One region of the Burkholderia sp. Bp9016 genome, then DNA from elsewhere that is predicted to be linked to it. Evidence: predicted binding sites of a transcription regulator. Region 1 holds the regulator's gene; the other holds the start of a gene.
The links. Region 1 encodes FliA, which starts transcription of late flagellar genes. Its sites were predicted from a motif close to CTAAAGTTTNNNNNNNNNNNGCCGNTA; they were not measured.
Positions count from the first base shown of each region.

Region 2: the regulator FliA is predicted to act here: its motif matches at 3,251-3,277, upstream of flgK (flagellar hook-associated protein FlgK).

Region 1 covers NZ_QTPY01000016.1:83,681-92,040, forward strand. Annotated here, with positions in the region: gene ahcY (adenosylhomocysteinase) at 1-1,031, opposite strand, end outside; S-adenosyl-L-homocysteine riboswitch at 1,064-1,186, opposite strand; gene DIE13_RS20390 (RNA polymerase sigma factor FliA) at 1,263-1,997, opposite strand; gene DIE13_RS20395 (AAA family ATPase) at 2,013-2,822, opposite strand; gene flhF (flagellar biosynthesis protein FlhF) at 2,815-4,599, opposite strand; gene flhA (flagellar biosynthesis protein FlhA) at 4,596-6,698, opposite strand; gene flhB (flagellar biosynthesis protein FlhB) at 6,695-7,891, opposite strand; gene DIE13_RS20415 (VOC family protein) at 8,225-8,360, opposite strand, start outside.
Region 2 covers NZ_QTPY01000012.1:16,126-24,485, forward strand. Annotated here, with positions in the region: gene flgL (flagellar hook-associated protein FlgL) at 1-1,194, opposite strand, end outside; gene flgK (flagellar hook-associated protein FlgK) at 1,212-3,194, opposite strand; gene DIE13_RS16100 (flagellar brake protein) at 3,388-4,143, opposite strand; gene flgJ (flagellar assembly peptidoglycan hydrolase FlgJ) at 4,378-5,346, opposite strand; gene DIE13_RS16115 (flagellar basal body P-ring protein FlgI) at 5,347-6,537, opposite strand; gene flgH (flagellar basal body L-ring protein FlgH) at 6,543-7,232, opposite strand; gene flgG (flagellar basal-body rod protein FlgG) at 7,254-8,042, opposite strand; gene flgF (flagellar basal-body rod protein FlgF) at 8,078-8,360, opposite strand, start outside.

The DNA of each region.
Region 1 (8,360 bases):
AAGTGGCCGATGTTGCAGACGATCGCGTTGTGGCGCATCGCCTTCATGTGATCGTGGTTGATCACGTGGTAGTTGCCGGTCGCCGTCACGAAGATGTCGGCCTTGTCGGCCGCGTATTCCATCGTCACGACGCGGTAGCCTTCCATCGCCGCCTGCAGCGCGCAGATCGGATCGATTTCGGTGACCCACACGGTCGCGCCGAGGCCGCGCAGCGATTGCGCGCAGCCCTTGCCCACGTCGCCGTAGCCCGCGACGACCGCGACCTTGCCCGCGATCATCACGTCGGTCGCACGCTTGATGCCGTCGACGAGCGATTCACGGCAGCCGTACAGGTTGTCGAACTTCGACTTGGTGACCGAGTCGTTCACGTTGAACGCCGGGAACGGCAGGCGGCCGTCCTTTTCCATCTGGTACAGGCGGTGCACGCCGGTCGTGGTTTCTTCGGTCACGCCCTTGATGTGCGCGAGGCGCTTCGAGTACCAGGTCGCATCGATGTCGAGGTGCTTCTCGATCGACTTGTACAGTGCGACTTCTTCCTCGTTGGTCGGCTTCGCGATCACCGAACGGTCCTTTTCGGCCTTCGAGCCGAGGATCAGCAGCAGCGTTGCGTCGCCGCCGTCGTCCAGGATCATGTTCGCGAATTCACCGTTCGGCCATTCGAAGATGCGGTGCGAGAACTCCCAGTATTCGTCGAGCGACTCGCCCTTGAACGCGAACACCGGCGTGCCCGATTCGACGATCGCGGCAGCAGCGTGGTCCTGCGTCGAGAAGATGTTGCACGAGGCCCAGCGGACGTCCGCGCCGAGCGCCTTCAGCGTCTCGATCAGCACGCCGGTCTGGATCGTCATGTGCAGCGAACCCGCGATGCGCGCGCCCTTCAGCGGCTGCTGCGCCTTGTATTCGTCGCGGATCTGCACGAGGCCCGGCATTTCGGTCTCGGCGATGTTCAATTCCTTGCGGCCCCAGCCGGCAAGCGCCATGTCGGCGACGACGTAATCCTTGGAAGCCTGGGAATCGATAATGGCGTTCATCACGCCCTCCTTTCTAAAAAGTTTCTAGATTGGTGACGTGAGCGCCGTTCAGGAAGCGGGGCCGGCGCGAATCCAACGTCTCGCCGCACGGCTGCTTGGTGAAGCTCTCCGAGCCTGGCGGACACAGAAGGTCCGTCGCAACGCTCCTCGGAAAACGGGAGGGATTGTAGCAAATCGGCGCGAGAATTGCGCGGCACGCGCGGCGTCGGCGCGCGTGGGCACAAGAAAGGGTCAGGTCTCCGCGCCGACCCACGCCTGTTCGCGCAGCCGCGCGCGCAGTCGCGCGACGGCCTGGCTGTGCAGCTGGCACACGCGCGACTCGCTGACTTCGAGCACCGCGCCGATCTCGCGCAGGTTCAGCCCGCGCTCGTAATACAGCGACATCAGCAGCTTCTCGCGCTCGGGCAGCCGCTCGATCGCGTCGACGAGCGCATCGCGCAGATGGTCGTCGAGCAGCGCCGACAGCGGATCGGCGTGATCGACGCGATAGCGGTCGAGGAACGGCTCGTCGTCGGCCGCGCGGTCGAAATCCTCGTAGTAGATGAGCTGGCTGCCGTGCAGGTCCTGCAGCATCCCCTGGTATTCGTCGAGCGGCATCTTCAGATGCTGCGCGATCTCGGCCTCGCTCGCCGAGCGGCCGAGCTGCTGCTCGACCTGGTGCACCGCGTGCTCGACCTCGCGCGACGTCTTGCGCAGGCTGCGCGGCAGCCAGTCGTTGCTGCGCAGCTCGTCGAGCATCGCGCCGCGAATGCGCTGCGTCGCATAGGTCTCGAACTGCGCGCCCTGGTCTTCCTTGTAGCGGCCGGCCGCATCCATCAGGCCGATCATGCCGGCCTGGATCAGGTCGTCGAGGTCGACGCTCGCGGGCATCTTCGCGACGAGCTGCAGCCCCAGGCGCCGCACGAGCGGCGCGTATTGCGCAAGCACGTCGGCCTGGGTCATCTTTCCTTGAGCGTTGTACATCATGGCTCTCTCCTTCGCTCACGCGGCGTGGGCCGCACCCGCCTCGTACGACGGCTTGCCGCCCGCATGGACGGCGCGGCCCGCCCCCGAGCGCGGGCGCATCGGCCAGTACAGCAAGTCGGCGGCAATCTGCCGGTAGTCGCGCGCGGCAATCGACGACGGGAACGCGTCGACCGCGGTGTGCGTCAGTTCGCGCGCCCGCTCGACGAGCGGGTCGGCGCTCACGCAGCCGGCATCCGCGATCGACACCGTCAGGTAGCGGCTCGCGACGCCTGCCAGGTTGTCGAATGCGGTCTTCGCGTCCGCGTGGTTGCCGACGTGGTTGGTCAGCACGCGGAACTGCGCGAGCGCTTGCGCGAAGTGCAGGCGCTTCATGCACGCGTAGGCTTCGGTGATCGCCTTCGCGGAAACCCGCGTGACGATCAGCACGTCGTGCGCCTCGCGCGCGAGCGCCGAGAGCGCGCCGTCGGCGCCAGGCCGCGCATCGACCAGCACGATGTCGGCCTGGCCGTCGATGAAGTCGCGCAACTGCGCATCGCTGTAGCCGGCCTGCCCGGCCGCGCACAGGCCGAAGCCGGCGGCCACCCGCGTGCGCTCGCCATCGCGCAGCCGTGTCCCCGCGAGCGTCGCGGTGGCCGAACGCGCGCCGGCGCGCTCGTCGACGACGAGCACGTCCTTGCCGAGCGCGGCCAGCGCCGCCGCGAGGTTCACGACGGTGGTGGTGCAGCCGACGCCCGCCGGGCCGCCCGTCACCGCGACGACGCGCGACGCGCGTCCGGCCAGCAGGCGGCGCAGCCCTTCGGCCTGATCGATGATCCGCTTATCCAAATCGCACCTCGTGCAGTTCGGCGGTGGAACGTGCGGTCAGTGCGGAAAGCAGCGTCGGCATGTCCTCGTCTTGCGGCACGAAGGGTGAGCCGTCGCGCGGCACACAGAACGCGCTTTTCAGCAGGAAGCGGGTCGTCGCGACATACAGGTTCTCCGGCACCTTCTGGCCGGTCGACACATAGTGGACGGGCAGCTTGTAGCGGATTACCGTATCGAGCACGCCGCCCAGATGCGTCGCCTCATCGAGCTTGGTCAGGATGCAGCCGGCAAGGCCCGGGGATCCCGCCTGCGGATGTTCGCCCGCGCTGCGGTACGCCTGGACGACTTCGTTGAGCGTGTCGCCGTGGCTCGTCGCGTTGAGCAGCAGCAGGCGCTGCACCGGCGCGTTCGCGCCGTGCAGCATCGCGATCTGGTCGGACAGCGCGCGATCGCGCTGGCTCATGCCGATCGTGTCGATCAGCACAATGTGCTTGTTGCGCAGCTCGGACAGCGCGAGCGCGAGATCGCCCGCATCCTTCACCGCGTGCACCGGCACGCCGAGGATCTTGCCGAAGATGCGCAGCTGCTCGTGACCACCGATCCGGTAGCTGTCGGTGGTCAGCAGCGCGACCTTGCTCGCGCCGAAGCGCATCACGCAGCGCGCGGCGAGCTTCGCGGTGGTGGTGGTCTTGCCGACGCCCGTCGGCCCCATCAGTGCGAACACGCCGCCGCGCTCCATCAGCGCATCCTCGCTGTCGAGCACCGGCAGGTTCGCCGCGAGCACCGACTGCGCCCATTCGAGCGCCTGCTCGAAGGTCTGCGTGCCGGCGCCCGACGGCAGGTTGTCGACCAGCATCCGCACGAGCTGCGCGGAGAAGCCGGCCGCGAACAGGTGCTTGGTCAGCGCGCCGTGCACCGGGCTGCGGCGCTGGCGGTCGTGCCACATCAGGCTGTCGAACTGCTCCTGCATCATCCCGCGCATCGCGCCGAGCTCGTGCATCACCGTGTCGTTGACGACGCTCTCGATGCGCGACTTCACGGCATCGGCGACCGCGGCAGCCGCGTCGGCGGACAGGCGCGCACGCTCGGCCGGCTTCGCGGCGTCCGCGTCGTTCGCACGGGCGGCGGCGGTGTCGTTCGCACGGGCGGCGGCGGTGTCGTTCGCACGGGCGGCCGCGGCCGGCATCCGGCGTTCGGCGTCGCGCACGATGTCGCGCGCCCAGCCGGCCGGCGCCGCGTCCTGCGGTGCGGGGGCCGGTGCTTGCGGCGCGGCGGGTGCCGAGTGCGTACGGATCATCAGCGCGTCGCGCTGCTGCGTCAGGCGCTTCGCGTGCTCGACGAGCCAAGGCGCGGGTTCGGAGGCCGCCGCGGACGCCGACGTGGCGCGCGACGGCGACAGCCCGGCCGGCGCATTCGTGTCGGCGTCGAATGCAGCCGGCTCCGTCGCTTCGGCACTGGCGCCGAATACCGACGAGAACACATCCGGCAGGCCGCCGGCGCCAGCTGCATACGGATTGCCGGCCGGACGTGCGGGTGCGGGCGCGGCACCGGGGCGCGACACGATGCCCGGCACCGCGGCAGCCGGCACGGACTCCGGCACACGCGGCGCGCTCGCACGCGGGCGGACGGCAGCCGACGGCGCGACCGCGGCGAGGTCCGAATCGGCGAGTGCAACGATTTCGACGCTACCGTCATCGAGCGTGCGGTTCGACAGCACGACGGCGTCGGCGCCGAGTGCCTCGCGCACGAGGCGAAGCGCGTCGCGGCTGGTCGCGCCGGTGAATTTGCGAATGTTCAAGCGGGGCCCCCGATGACGTTAACAACTTTGATCGTGCGTGTATCCGGCACTTCGGCGTACGACAACACTTTCAATTGCGGCAGGCTGCGGCGCAGGAAACGCGCGAGCATCGCGCGCAACGCGTGCTGCACGAGCAGCACGGGCGGCAGCCCGAGATTCTGTTGACGCAGCATCGCTTGTTGCGTGCCGGTCAGAAGGTTGTGCGCAAGGCCCGGCTCGAGGCCCGGATTTGCGCCGGTGGCGAGCGCCTGCGACAGCACGCGCTCGAGATTCGAATCGAGCCCCATCACCTGCATCTCGCCCGCACCCGGATACCACTGCTGCGTGATCGCGCGGCCGAGCGACAGCCGCACCGCGGCGGTGATCTCGTACGCGTCGCCGCGGCCCGCGTGTTCGGACACGGATTCGAGGATCGTGCGCATGTCGCGGATCGGCACGCCTTCGTCGAGCAGGTTCTGCAGCACTTTCTGCAGCGTCGTGAGCGAGATCGTCTTCGGCACGAGGTCCTCGACGAGCGACGGCGCGTCCTTGCCGGTGCGCTCGACGAGCGCCTGCACTTCTTGGCGGCCGAGCAGTTCGGCCGCATGCTGGACGACCAGATGGTTCAGATGCGTCGCGACCACCGTGCTCGCATCGACCACCGTGTAGCCGTACACCTGCGCCTGCTCGCGCATCGCGACGTCGATCCACACGGCCGGCAGCCCGAACGCCGGATCCTGCGTGACGGCGCCCGGCAGCGCGGCCGTCACCTGGCCCGGGTTGATCGCGAGCCACTGGCCCGGGAACACTTCGCCGGTACCGATCTCGACGCCCTTCAGCGCGATCCGGTATGCGTTCGGCCGCAGCTCGAGGTTGTCGCGGATGTGGATCACCGGCGGCAGGAAGCCGATTTCCTGCGCGAATTTCTTGCGGATGCTCTTGATGCGCTTGAGCAGCTCGCCGTCGCTGTTCTTGTCGACGAGCGGAATCAGCCGGTAGCCGACTTCGAGGCCGAGCGGATCGATCAGTTGCACGTCGTCCCAGGTCGCTTCGTGGCTTTCGCCCGGCAACGCGGCGGGCGGTGCGATTTCGGTCACGTCGCCGGCCGCCACGCGGGCCGCCGCGCGGCGGGTCTGCGTGCGTGCCAGCCAGATCGCGCCGCCGCCGAGCGCGAGGAACGCGAAATGCGGCATGCCCGGGATCAGCCCCATCAGCACGATGATCGAGCCGGTGATGACCAGCACGCGCGGGTTCGCGAACAGCTGGCCGGTGATCTGGGTGCCGATGTCCTCGTCGGTCGCGACGCGCGACACGATCACGCCGGCCGCCGTCGAGATCACGAGCGAGGGGATCTGCGCGACGAGGCCGTCGCCGATCGTCAGCAGCGTGTAATTGGTGCCCGCCGCGGCGAAGCTCATGTCGTGCTGGACCATCCCGACGATCAGCCCTCCGATCACGTTGATCGCCATGATGATCAGGCCGGCGATCGCGTCGCCGCGCACGAACTTCGACGCACCGTCCATCGACCCGTAGAACTCGGCCTCCTGCGCAACCGCGGTGCGGCGCTTGCGTGCCTGCTCTTCGTTGATGAGGCCCGCGTTCAGGTCGGCGTCGATCGCCATCTGCTTGCCCGGCATCGCATCGAGCGTGAAGCGCGCGGACACTTCGGCGATCCGCCCGGCGCCCTTCGTGATGACCATGAAGTTGATGATCATCAGGATCACGAACACGACGATGCCGACCGCGAAGTTGCCGCCGACGAGGAAGTGGCCGAACGCCTCGATCACCTGGCCGGCCGCGTCGGGGCCGGTGTGGCCCTCGAGCAGCACCACGCGCGTCGACGCGACGTTCAGCGACAGGCGCAGCAGCGTCGAGAACAGCAGCACGCTGGGGAATGCCGCGAAATCGAGCGGCTTCATCGTGTACATGCTGACAAGCAGCACCATCACCGACAGCGCGATATTGAACGTGAACAGCAGATCCAGCAGCAGCGGCGGCAGCGGCAGGATCATCATCCCCAGGATCATGCAGATGAGGATCGGGCCGGCGAGCGCGCGCAGGTTGGTGCCGGCGAACGGGTTCGGGCGCTTGCCGAACAGGCCGGTGGTCGGGGTGCTCATGCCGCGCCTCGCGTGCCGAGTGCGTCGTCGGCTTCCTCGCGCGCGTCGTCGGTCGACACCGACGTGCCCTTGTCGAGCTCGGCCGGCACGGCGAGATCGACCGGCGCCGCCGGGAACGCTCCGCCTTCCGCGCGGAAGCGCTTGAGCTGGTAGACCCACGCAAGCACCTCGGCGACGGCCGAGTACAGCGAGCCGGGAATCTCGCGCTCGAGTTCGACGTTGTGATACAGCGCACGCGCGAGCGGCGGCGCTTCGAGCAGCGGCACGTTGTGCTCGGCCGCGAGCTCGCGGATGCGCGCGGCGACGAGGTTCACGCCCTTCGCGACGACCTTCGGCGCGCGCATCTCGCCATCCGTGTACTGCAGCGCGACAGCGAAGTGCGTCGGGTTCGTGACGACCACGTCGGCCTTCGGCACGGCGGCCATCATCCGGCGCCGCGCGATCGCGCGCTGCTGCTGGCGGATACGGCCCTTCACGTGCGGATCGCCTTCGTTCTCGCGATGCTCGCGCTTCACTTCTTCCTTCGTCATGCGCAACTTCTTGTTGTACTGCCAGATTTGGTAAGGCACATCGAGCGCGGCGACGACCAGCATCCCGGCAACGGTCGTGCCGCAGCACACGGCGACCAGATGCAGCGCGTCGGCGAGCGCCGAACCGAGCGGCTGGGTCGCGAGGCCGAGCAGTTCGTCCTTGCTGCGCCAGATCGCAATCCCGCCGATCCCGCCGACGACGAGCGTCTTCGCGAGCGACATCCCCAACTGGATCGGCCCCTGGATCGAAAAGATGCGGCCGAGGCCGGAGATCGGGTTCAGGCGGTCGAACTTCAGCTCGAAGGTCTTTTGCGAGATCAGCCAGCCGCCGAGCGCCATCGGCGCGGCCAGCGCGGCCACGCCAGTCAGCGCGAGCAGCGGCAGCAGCGCGGCGAAGCCTTCGGCGCTCGCGCTGCCTGCCGCGGACAACATCCGGTTCGTGTCGAACGCCGTGGCGCGGTCGAACGAGAAGGCGCCACGCAGCATCGTCTGCAGATGCTCACCCGACGGACCCGCGAGCAACCATGCACCGTAGAACCCGGCCGCGAGCAGCGCGAACGAAGCCAGTTCGCGCGAACGCGCGACCTGCCCCTCCTCGCGCGCCTTCTCGCGGCGTCTCGGAGTGGCGGCTTCGGTTCTGTCGAGATCGCTCTCGTCTGCCACGGGGCCTCCAGTCGGGTACGGCGACATGCCGCTTTCCAGTGACACCGATTATTCATGCGCGCGTCAAACGCCGATCGGTCGAGCAAAGCCGGGAAAGGGGGGTATTTCGGGGAATCGGACGGGCTTGTGGCGGGGGCAATCAGGGGACGAACGGCAACGCGGCGGGGGTGGGGGCGGTGAAGGCGTCGACGGAGGAAGGGAGGAAGCGGCGATGCGGCGGATTCGCCCTGGAGCTGAAGCGACGAGGCAAGCCGCCCCGAGGCGGCAGCGCCGCACGCCAGGGCGCACCGGCCCGCATGCCGGCCACGCGAGGCCGGCATGCGGGCGCGGTTCCTACCCGGCCGCCGCCTGCTGCAGCAGCCCGAGATCGAGCTTCTTCATCTTCATCACCTGCGCCATCACGCGCTCGGCGCGCGCCGGGTCGCCCGTCATCAGCCCGGACATCTGCACCGGCACGACCTGCCACGAC
Region 2 (8,360 bases), on a different contig from region 1:
CGCGCCCGACAGCGCGTTCTGCATCTGCAGGAACTGGCTGATCGTCGACACCATGTTGGTGCTCGTCAGATCCGACAGGTCGTTGGTGACCTGCAGCGAATTGTTCTGGTTCACCGCCTGCATCGCCTGGATTTCCTGCTCGCGGCCGCCGACCGACGCCTGCACGGTGAGAATGTTCGTCATCGTGTTGTTCAGCTTCGTCGTGCCGGTCGTCATCGTGTTCGAGAGCGCGGCCGCCGCGGACGTATCGCTGCCGACCGGCGTCTTCAGCGCGGCGATCATCGTGTCGAGCGTGGCGAACACGTCGGTGCCGGCCTGCGGCGCGGGCGTGACGGTGAACGTGTCGCCCACTGCCGGCGTACCCGACACCGGCACCGTCAGGCCGTTGCCGAGCGCGATCGCGCCGCCTTCCGAATACGGTTGCGGCTGGGTCTCGCTCGACGGCCCGATCGTGTTGTCGGTCACCGTATAGGTCGGCGCATCCGCCGTGCCGCCGAACGTGATCGTGAACGCGTGACCGTTGGTCGCCGCCGCCGGGTTCGTGATCGACACCGCGCCGATCGTGCCGGTGCCGGTATTGCCCGTGCCCGTCGCGCCCGTGCCGGCGGCCGGCACCGGCTGGCTGCCGAGCATCGGCACCGACATGAACACGCTGGCACCGCTGTCGCTCTGCGAAATCGAGCGCGTGTCGGCGATCTGCACCTCGCGCGTGCCGCTGTCGCCGCTGTACACCGCGCCGCCGCCCGGCGCGTTCGAGAACGGCGCCGACGTCGACTGCGTGCCCGCGAACAGATAGTTGCCCGCGCCGTCCGCGGTATTCGCGAGCGTCATCAGCTGGTCGCGATAGCCTTGCAGCTGCGTCGCAAGCGCCGATCGGTCGCTGTCGGACAGCGAGCCGTCGCCGGCCTGCATGACGACCGTATGCATGCTGTTCAGCAGGTTGTTCACGCTCGTCAGCGTCTGGTCTTCCTTCTGGAGCGACGACAGCGCGACGTTCTGGTTCGTGGCGTACTGCGACAGCGTCGCCGAGCTCATCGACAGCTGCACCGCCTGCGCGGCGCCGAGCGGGTTGTCGGCCGGCGTGGACAGGCTCACGCCGCTCGAAATCTGCTGGTACAGCTGCGCGAGCTGCGCCTGCTGGTCGCTCATCTGCGCGACGTTGAGCTGGTAAAACTGGGAAGTGGAAATCCGCATCGCTTCGATCCCCGGAATCAGTTGAACAGGCCGAGCACGGTCTGGAACAGCGTCGCGGCCGTCTGGATGACCTTCGCGTTGGCCTGGTAGAGCTGCTGGTACTGCATCAGGTTCGCCGCTTCCTCGTTCTGGTTCACGCCCGACACCGACTGCTGCGCGGTCGTGATCTGGCCGACGAGCGAAGTCTGCGCGGCACTCGACGACTTCAGCTGGCTCGCCGAGTTGCCGATGCCGTTCACGTAGCCGGCGTATGCGCCGGTCAGCGTGGTCGAGCCGTTGCCGAACGATTTCGTGCTGACGATCTGCGACAGCGCAAGCGCGTTGGAACCGTCGTTCGTGCCGCCCGCGTAAGGCCCGATCTTGAACGAATCGCCGTCCGCCGGCGTGCCCGCCAGCGACACGGTCACGCCGTTCATCGCGCCCTGCGCGGTGCCCGACATCGTCAGCGTCGCGCCCACGGACGGGTCGTACGGCACCTGCGTCGTCCCGTCGGCAATCGCCACCGTCTGGGGCGGCGTGCTCCCGATCGTCACCGTGGTGCCGGCCGGGAAGCCCGACAGCGACTTGCTCGCCGCGTCGTAGGTCAGCGTGGTCGACGGCACCTGGTAGCCGGCGCTCACCCCGCCCTGCGTGATAGTGGCGCTGCCCGAGTTCGTCGTGGCGGCCGACGCCACCACCGGCGACGCGGCCGCGATCGCCGAGCCGCTCGACGTCGCGAGGGCGAAGCCGTCCAGCGCGCCGCGCGTCGGCAGCACGGTGAACTGGTCGCCGGCATTCATCTGCGTGCCGTTCGCGAACGAGAAGTCCAGGCCGCCGATCGATGCCGGCATCGACGTCGACTGGCCGACCACCGTGCCGCTCGCGCGATCGGTCAGCGTGTAGTTCGTGCCGTCGTACGACAGCGTGTAGTCGCTCGTGGTCGGTTGCGACGCATTGGCGAACGACACGCTCAGCGACGCATTGCCCGTATTGCCCTGGTTCGCGTAGACGGCCGGGTCCGGGATCGTGAACAGCTTGCCGCCCGGCATGCCCGACAGGTCGACGCCGAGCGCGTTCTGCCCGTTGACCTGCGCGGCGAAGCTGGTGGCGATCGCGCCGAGCTGCGCCTGCGCCGGGTCGAGCGTCTGGTTGCGGAACGCGAGCAGGCCGCCGAGCGTGCCGCCCGACAACGACGAATCGGGCAGCGTCTGGTTCGGGCCCTGCGGATTCGCGCCGGCGATGCCCTGCGACACGACGGTCAGCTCGCTCGGATCGGACGACGACGTCACGGTCGCGAGCTGATAGCTCTTGTCGGCGACGACGAGCGGCTGGCCGCCCGCGAGGAACACGCTGTAGCCGCTGTCGTTGCGCACCACCTGCACGCCGGCGAGGCTCGACAGGTTCGACAGCGCGAGATCGCGCTGGTCCATCAACTGGTTCGGCGGCTGCCCCTGGCTGTTCGCGGCCGTGATCTGCTGGTTCAGCTGCGCGATCTGCGCGGTGTACGTGTTGATCTGCGACACCGTGCTGGTGAGCTGCGTATTCACGCTCTGGCGCAGCGCGTCGTACTGCTGGCCGGCCGCCGTGATCTGGTCGGCCAGCGTCTGCGCGTTGCTCATCGCGGTCTGCCGCACCGACGGGTCGGACGCATTGTTCGCGACGCCCTGCAGCCCGGTGAAGTAGTTGGTGATCGCGGTCGAGATCCCCGCCGTCGGGCTGCCGACGTAGTTGTTCAGCTGCGCGACGAGCGAGTACCAGGTCGACAGCGCGCCGCTTTGCGACTGTGCGCTGTTCAGCTGGTCGTTCAGGTACTGGCTGTACTGCCGCTGCACGGTGACGGTGTTCACGCCCTGCGGCAGGTAGCCGCTCGACGTGTACTGGCCGCTCGCCTCGGCATACACCGGGCGCTCGACCGAATAGCCCGGCGTCGCGGCATTGCTGATGTTCTGGCCGGTCGTCGTGAGGCCCCAGAGTGCGGCATTCAGGCCGCTGACGCCGAGGTTCAAGAGAGAGTTGGACATGCGCGATCCTGATGGGCCGGCCGGGCTGCGGCCGCCGGGTTGCGTGACTCCCGGTATAACGGCCGCCGAGCGGAAAAATTGAGGAAAAAATGCACGCGCGACGCGCAGGCGCGCGTCGCGTTCGGGAAGACGGGCGGCCCCTGGAAGCGCCCGGCGTGAAAGCGGCCCGCGCGGGGGGCCGGCAGTGCGCGCGTCAGGCCCGCGCGAGCGAGCGGCGCTTCATTTCGAGCTGCGTGATCAGGCGCTGCAGCGTGTTCTCCGCGCTGCCCGGCAACGACATGAAGCGAAAGCCGAGCTGGTAGCGCCGCGAGCCGTTCGGCATCTGGGTCGAACGCTGCGACACGAGGCACAGGTCGAGCGACAGCCTGCCGTGACCGGTCAATTCGAGCTCGACCTCCGGCAGCAGCGTGCCGACCTCAAGCGCCTCGACGCGCTCGTCGGCCGTGCGCAGGCCGACGCCGCCGAGCGACAGGTTGTGCACCTCGAACACGAAGCCCTCGCCGTCCGGCAGCTTGCCGCGGCACAGGAACGGATCGATCACCGGCGCATCGACACGAAAATACTCGCGGCGCTGGATGCACACGAGCAAGTCGGGGAAATCGGCGACGAACGCGGGCAGCCCCTCGTAGCGCGTCTCGCGCGGCGTGCCCGTGGTGAATTCGACACGCACGCCGTCCGGCGCCGCCGAGAACGTGCAGTGCGACGCGGCGAGAATGCCGGCGTTCTGCTCGGACAGCGCGCCCCAGTCGAACGTGAACGTGCGCGCGCCGACATCGACTTCGAGCAGGCGCGTGACAAGCTGGCCGCCCGGATACTGGACGGTCAGGAAATCGCCGCGGTTCACGAGGTTGCGCAGCTGCACGCCGATCTCCAGCGGATTGCGGCGGGCGTAATCGGGCCCGGAGTGGCCTGCATCCTGACTCGGAGCAGACGACGTTTCGATATTCATGGCTAGCCGGTTTTCTTGTCTTGGGCGCCCGGGGCAACCGGTACGCAGTAAAGTCGGGCCAGAACATGGGCCCGGTTGCTGGTCTCACACACTTAGCGGCAGTGCTCAACGAAAGTTTAGATCGAATTGCCGCTTTTTTTCGCGCAAACGTTGAAACCGCGCGCGGCGGGGAGCCGGGCGCGGTCCGAAGAACGACGAGCGGGAGGCAGGCCGGTTCCGGCACGCCGCGCCCGCTCAGCCGATCTGCTGCATGATCGAGATCAGCTTCTTCGCATAATTCGGGTCGGTCGCATAACCGGCCTTCTGCAGCCCGTGAGCAAAGCCCTCGACGCTGCGGCTCGCGCTCAGCACGCCCGCGTAGCGCGGATTGTTCTTCAGCAGGTTCGCGTAGTCGGTCATCGCATGCTCGTACGAATCATACGCGCGGAACTTCGCGACGACGCGGCGCGGCGTGCCGTTCACGTATTCGGTCGTCAGCGCCGACACCGTGCGGCCCGTCCAGCCCTTGTTCGCCTTGATGCCGAACACGTTGTAGCTGGTCGAGCCGTCGCTCGCGCGGATCTCGCGCTTGCCCCAGCCCGATTCGAGCGCGGCCTGGCCGACGATGAAGCGCGCCGGGATTCCGGTGGTCGCGCTCGCCGCCTGCGCCGGCCCGGCGAGCCGGTCGACGAATGCGTCGGCGTTCTGCACACCGCTCGCGCCCTTCAGCGGCGGCGTCAGCGCGCTGCCGGCCGAGTAGCCGCGCGAGCCGGCGAGCGCGCCGTTGTTCGCCGCGTTCGCGTAGGCCCGGGCCATCGCGCTCATCGCGGCGAGGCTGCCTTCGTTACCCGACGAGCCCAGCCCGGCCGCGCCGGCGTCGGCCGCCGAGTCGCTGCCCGCCCCCTGCCCCGCGTTGCGCAGCAGTTGCTTCATCAGCGCGTCGGCGACGCCGATCCCGCGCTTCGACATCTGCTGCGCGAGTTGCTGGTCGAGCATCGACGTGTACATCTTCGACGTGTGCGAATCGAGCAGCCCGCCGTCGGGCGTCGCATCACGCATGCTCTTGAGCATCATCTGCGTAAACATCGCGTCGAACTGCCCGGCGACCGCCTTCGCGCCGGCCTGCGGCGACTGCTTCGCCTGCGCGCGCAGCGCGTCGAAGCCCTGCACGTCGAGCGCGAAACGCTGCGTGAGGTCGTTCGCGTTCGGAAGGTTCGCTGCCATTTAGATGATCTCCAGGTCCGCGCGCAGCGCACCGGCCGCCTTCATCGCCTGCAGGATCGACATCAGGTCCGCCGGCGTCGCGCCGAGCGTGTTCAGCGCCTTCACGACGTCGGCGAGGTTCGCGCCGGCCGTCACCATCTTCAGCGCACCGTTGTCCTGCTTCAGCTGGATCTGCGACTGCTGCGCGACCACGGTCTGCCCGCTCGAGAACGGCCCCGGCTGCGACACCACCGGCTGCGTGTTGACGACCACCGACAGGTTGCCGTGCGCGACCGCGCAGCTTTGCAGCGTGACCATCTGGTTCATCACGATCGAGCCGGTGCGCGCGTTCAGGATCACCTTCGCGGCGGCCCGGTCCGGGCTCACGTCGATATTCTGCAGGCGCGCCATGAACGCGACCTGCTGCGCGGAGTCGACCGGCGCCGCGAGCTGGATCGTACGGCCGTCGAGCGCGGTCGCGGTTCCGGGGCCGAAGTTCGCGTTGACCGCGGACACGATCCGCTCCGCGGTGCCGTAATCCATGTCGTTCAGCTGCAGTTGCAACGCGCCGTGCATCTGCGCGATCGCATTCGGCACCGAACGCTCGACGATCGCGCCGCCGACGATCCGGCCGGCCGCGAGCTGATTCACCTGCACGCGGCTGCCGTTCGCGCTCGCGCCCGCGCCGCCCACCGCCATGTTGCCCTGCGCGAGCGCATACACCTGCCCGTCCGCGCCCTTCAGCGGCGTGAGCAGCAGCGTGCCGCCGCGCAGGCTCTTCGCGTTGCCGAGCGACGACACGGTCACGTCGAGCGCCTCGCCCGGCCGCGCGAACGGCGGCAGCGTGGCCGTCACCATCACGGCCGCGACGTTCTTCAACTGCATGTTGTTCAGCGACGACGCACCGCCGTTCGCCGAACCGTTGTTGATCGAGATGCCGAGGTTCGCGAGCATGTTCGCGAGCGTCTGCGTGGTAAACGGCGTCTGCATCGTCTGGTCGCCCGTGCCGTCGAGACCGACGACGAGGCCATAGCCGATCAGCGGGTTGTCGCGCACGCCCTGGATCTGCACGAGGTCCTTCAGGCGCTCGGCGTGCGCCGGCGCGGCGCCGAACGCGCACGCGGCGAGCGCGAACGCGGCGGCGATCCGCACGATGCCATGCGCGCGGCGCGGCAGGCTGGCGGACAGGCGACGAAATACGGTGTGCTGCATCGTCATCACCACGGTGCGATGTTGAGGAAAAAGCGCTGCAGCCAGCCCATCGTCTCGGCTTCGTTGATGTAGCCCTTCGCCGAATATTCGATCCGCGCGTCGGCGACCTGCGTCGAGTACACGGAGTTCGCGCCCGAGATCGTGTTCGGATTCACGACGCCCGAGAAACGCACGAATTCGTTCCCCTGGTTGATCAGCATCTGCTTCTCGCCGCTCACGACGAGGTTGCCGTTCGGCAGCACGTTGGTGACGGTCACCGTGATCGTGCCGTTGAACGTGTTCGCCGCGCTCGCGCCGCCCGTCGCCGCGAACTTGTTGTCGCCGCTCGCCGACAGGTTCGCCTTCGAGAACAGCCCGCCGAGGAAGCCGGCGGTCGGCACGTTGAAGTCGGTATTGCCCTGCCGGTTGGTGTTCGCGCCCGACGACTTGGTCGCGTTGATGTTCTCGGCGATCACGATCGTCAGGATGTCGCCGATGTTGCGCGGGCGCTGATCCTCGAACAGCGGCCGGCCCGCGTATCCCGGGTTGTAGATCGAGCCGGGCGCCTGCATCGACATCGGCATCGGCGGCTGGGCGGTCATCGGCTGCTGGATGATCGGATCGTGCGGAATCTGCGCGCAGCCGGCGAGCGCGGCCACCGCGACCGCGCACGCGGCGCGGACGGTAGCTGACGGGAGGAGACGAACCTGCTTCATGGCAACGACGGGACTTTCCGGTTAACTCTTCATCTGCGTGACGGTCTGCAGCATCTGGTCGGACGTCGTCACGGCCTTGCTGTTGATCTCGTATGCACGCTGGGTCTGGATCATGTTGACGAGCTCCTGCACGACGTTCACGTTCGACGCCTCGACATAGCCCTGGTTGAGCGAGCCCGCGCCGTTCAGCCCCGGCTGCGACACGTTCGGCGCACCCGACGACGTCGTTTCGGCGAACAGGTTCTCGCCCTTCGCCTCGAGGCCGGCCGGGTTGATGAAGGTGGCGATCTGCAGCGAGCCAATCTGCACCGCGTTGGTCGAACCCGCCTGCGTGATCGACACGACGCCGTCCTTGCCGATCGTCAGCGACGTCGCGTTCTGCGGCACCGTGATCGCCGGCAGGACCTGGTAGCCGCTCGACGTGACGAGCTGGCCCTGCGCGTTGGTCTGGAACGAGCCGTCGCGCGTGTAGGCGTTCGTGCCGTCCGGCATCAGCACCTGGAAGAAGCCCGCGCCGTTGATCGCGACGTCCTTCGAGTTGCCGGTCTGCGTGAGGCTGCCCTGCGTGTACAGGCGCTCGGTCGCGACCTGCTGCACGCCGGTGCCGAGCTGCAAGCCCGACGGCAGTTCGGTCTGCTGCGTCGAGTTCGCGCCCGGCTGGCGGATCGTCTGGTACAGCAGATCCTCGAACACCGCGCGCGACGCCTTGAAGCCGTTCGTGCTGGTGTTCGCGAGGTTGTTCGAGATCACGTCCATCTGCGCCTGCTGCGCATTCATGCCGGTGGCTGCAATGTAGAGCGAACGGTTCATGTTGAATCCTCTCCTGGTAGCGCGGACCGTGCCGCTCAGCTGAAGTTGAGCAGCTGGTTCGCCGACTGCTCGTTCTGGTCGGCCGTCTGGATCAGCTTGGACTGCAGCTGGAACGCCCGCGCGTTGTCGATCATCGCGACCATCGCGGTCACCGGGTTCACGTTGCTGCCTTCGAGCGAATTCGGCGTGACGACCACGTTCGGGTCGGCGTCGGCCGGATTGCCGTCGGCGGTGCGGAACAACCCGTCGTTGCCGCGCGCGAGCGTGGCCGGATCGGGATTGACGAGCTTCATCTGGTCGACGATCGCGACCGCCGTC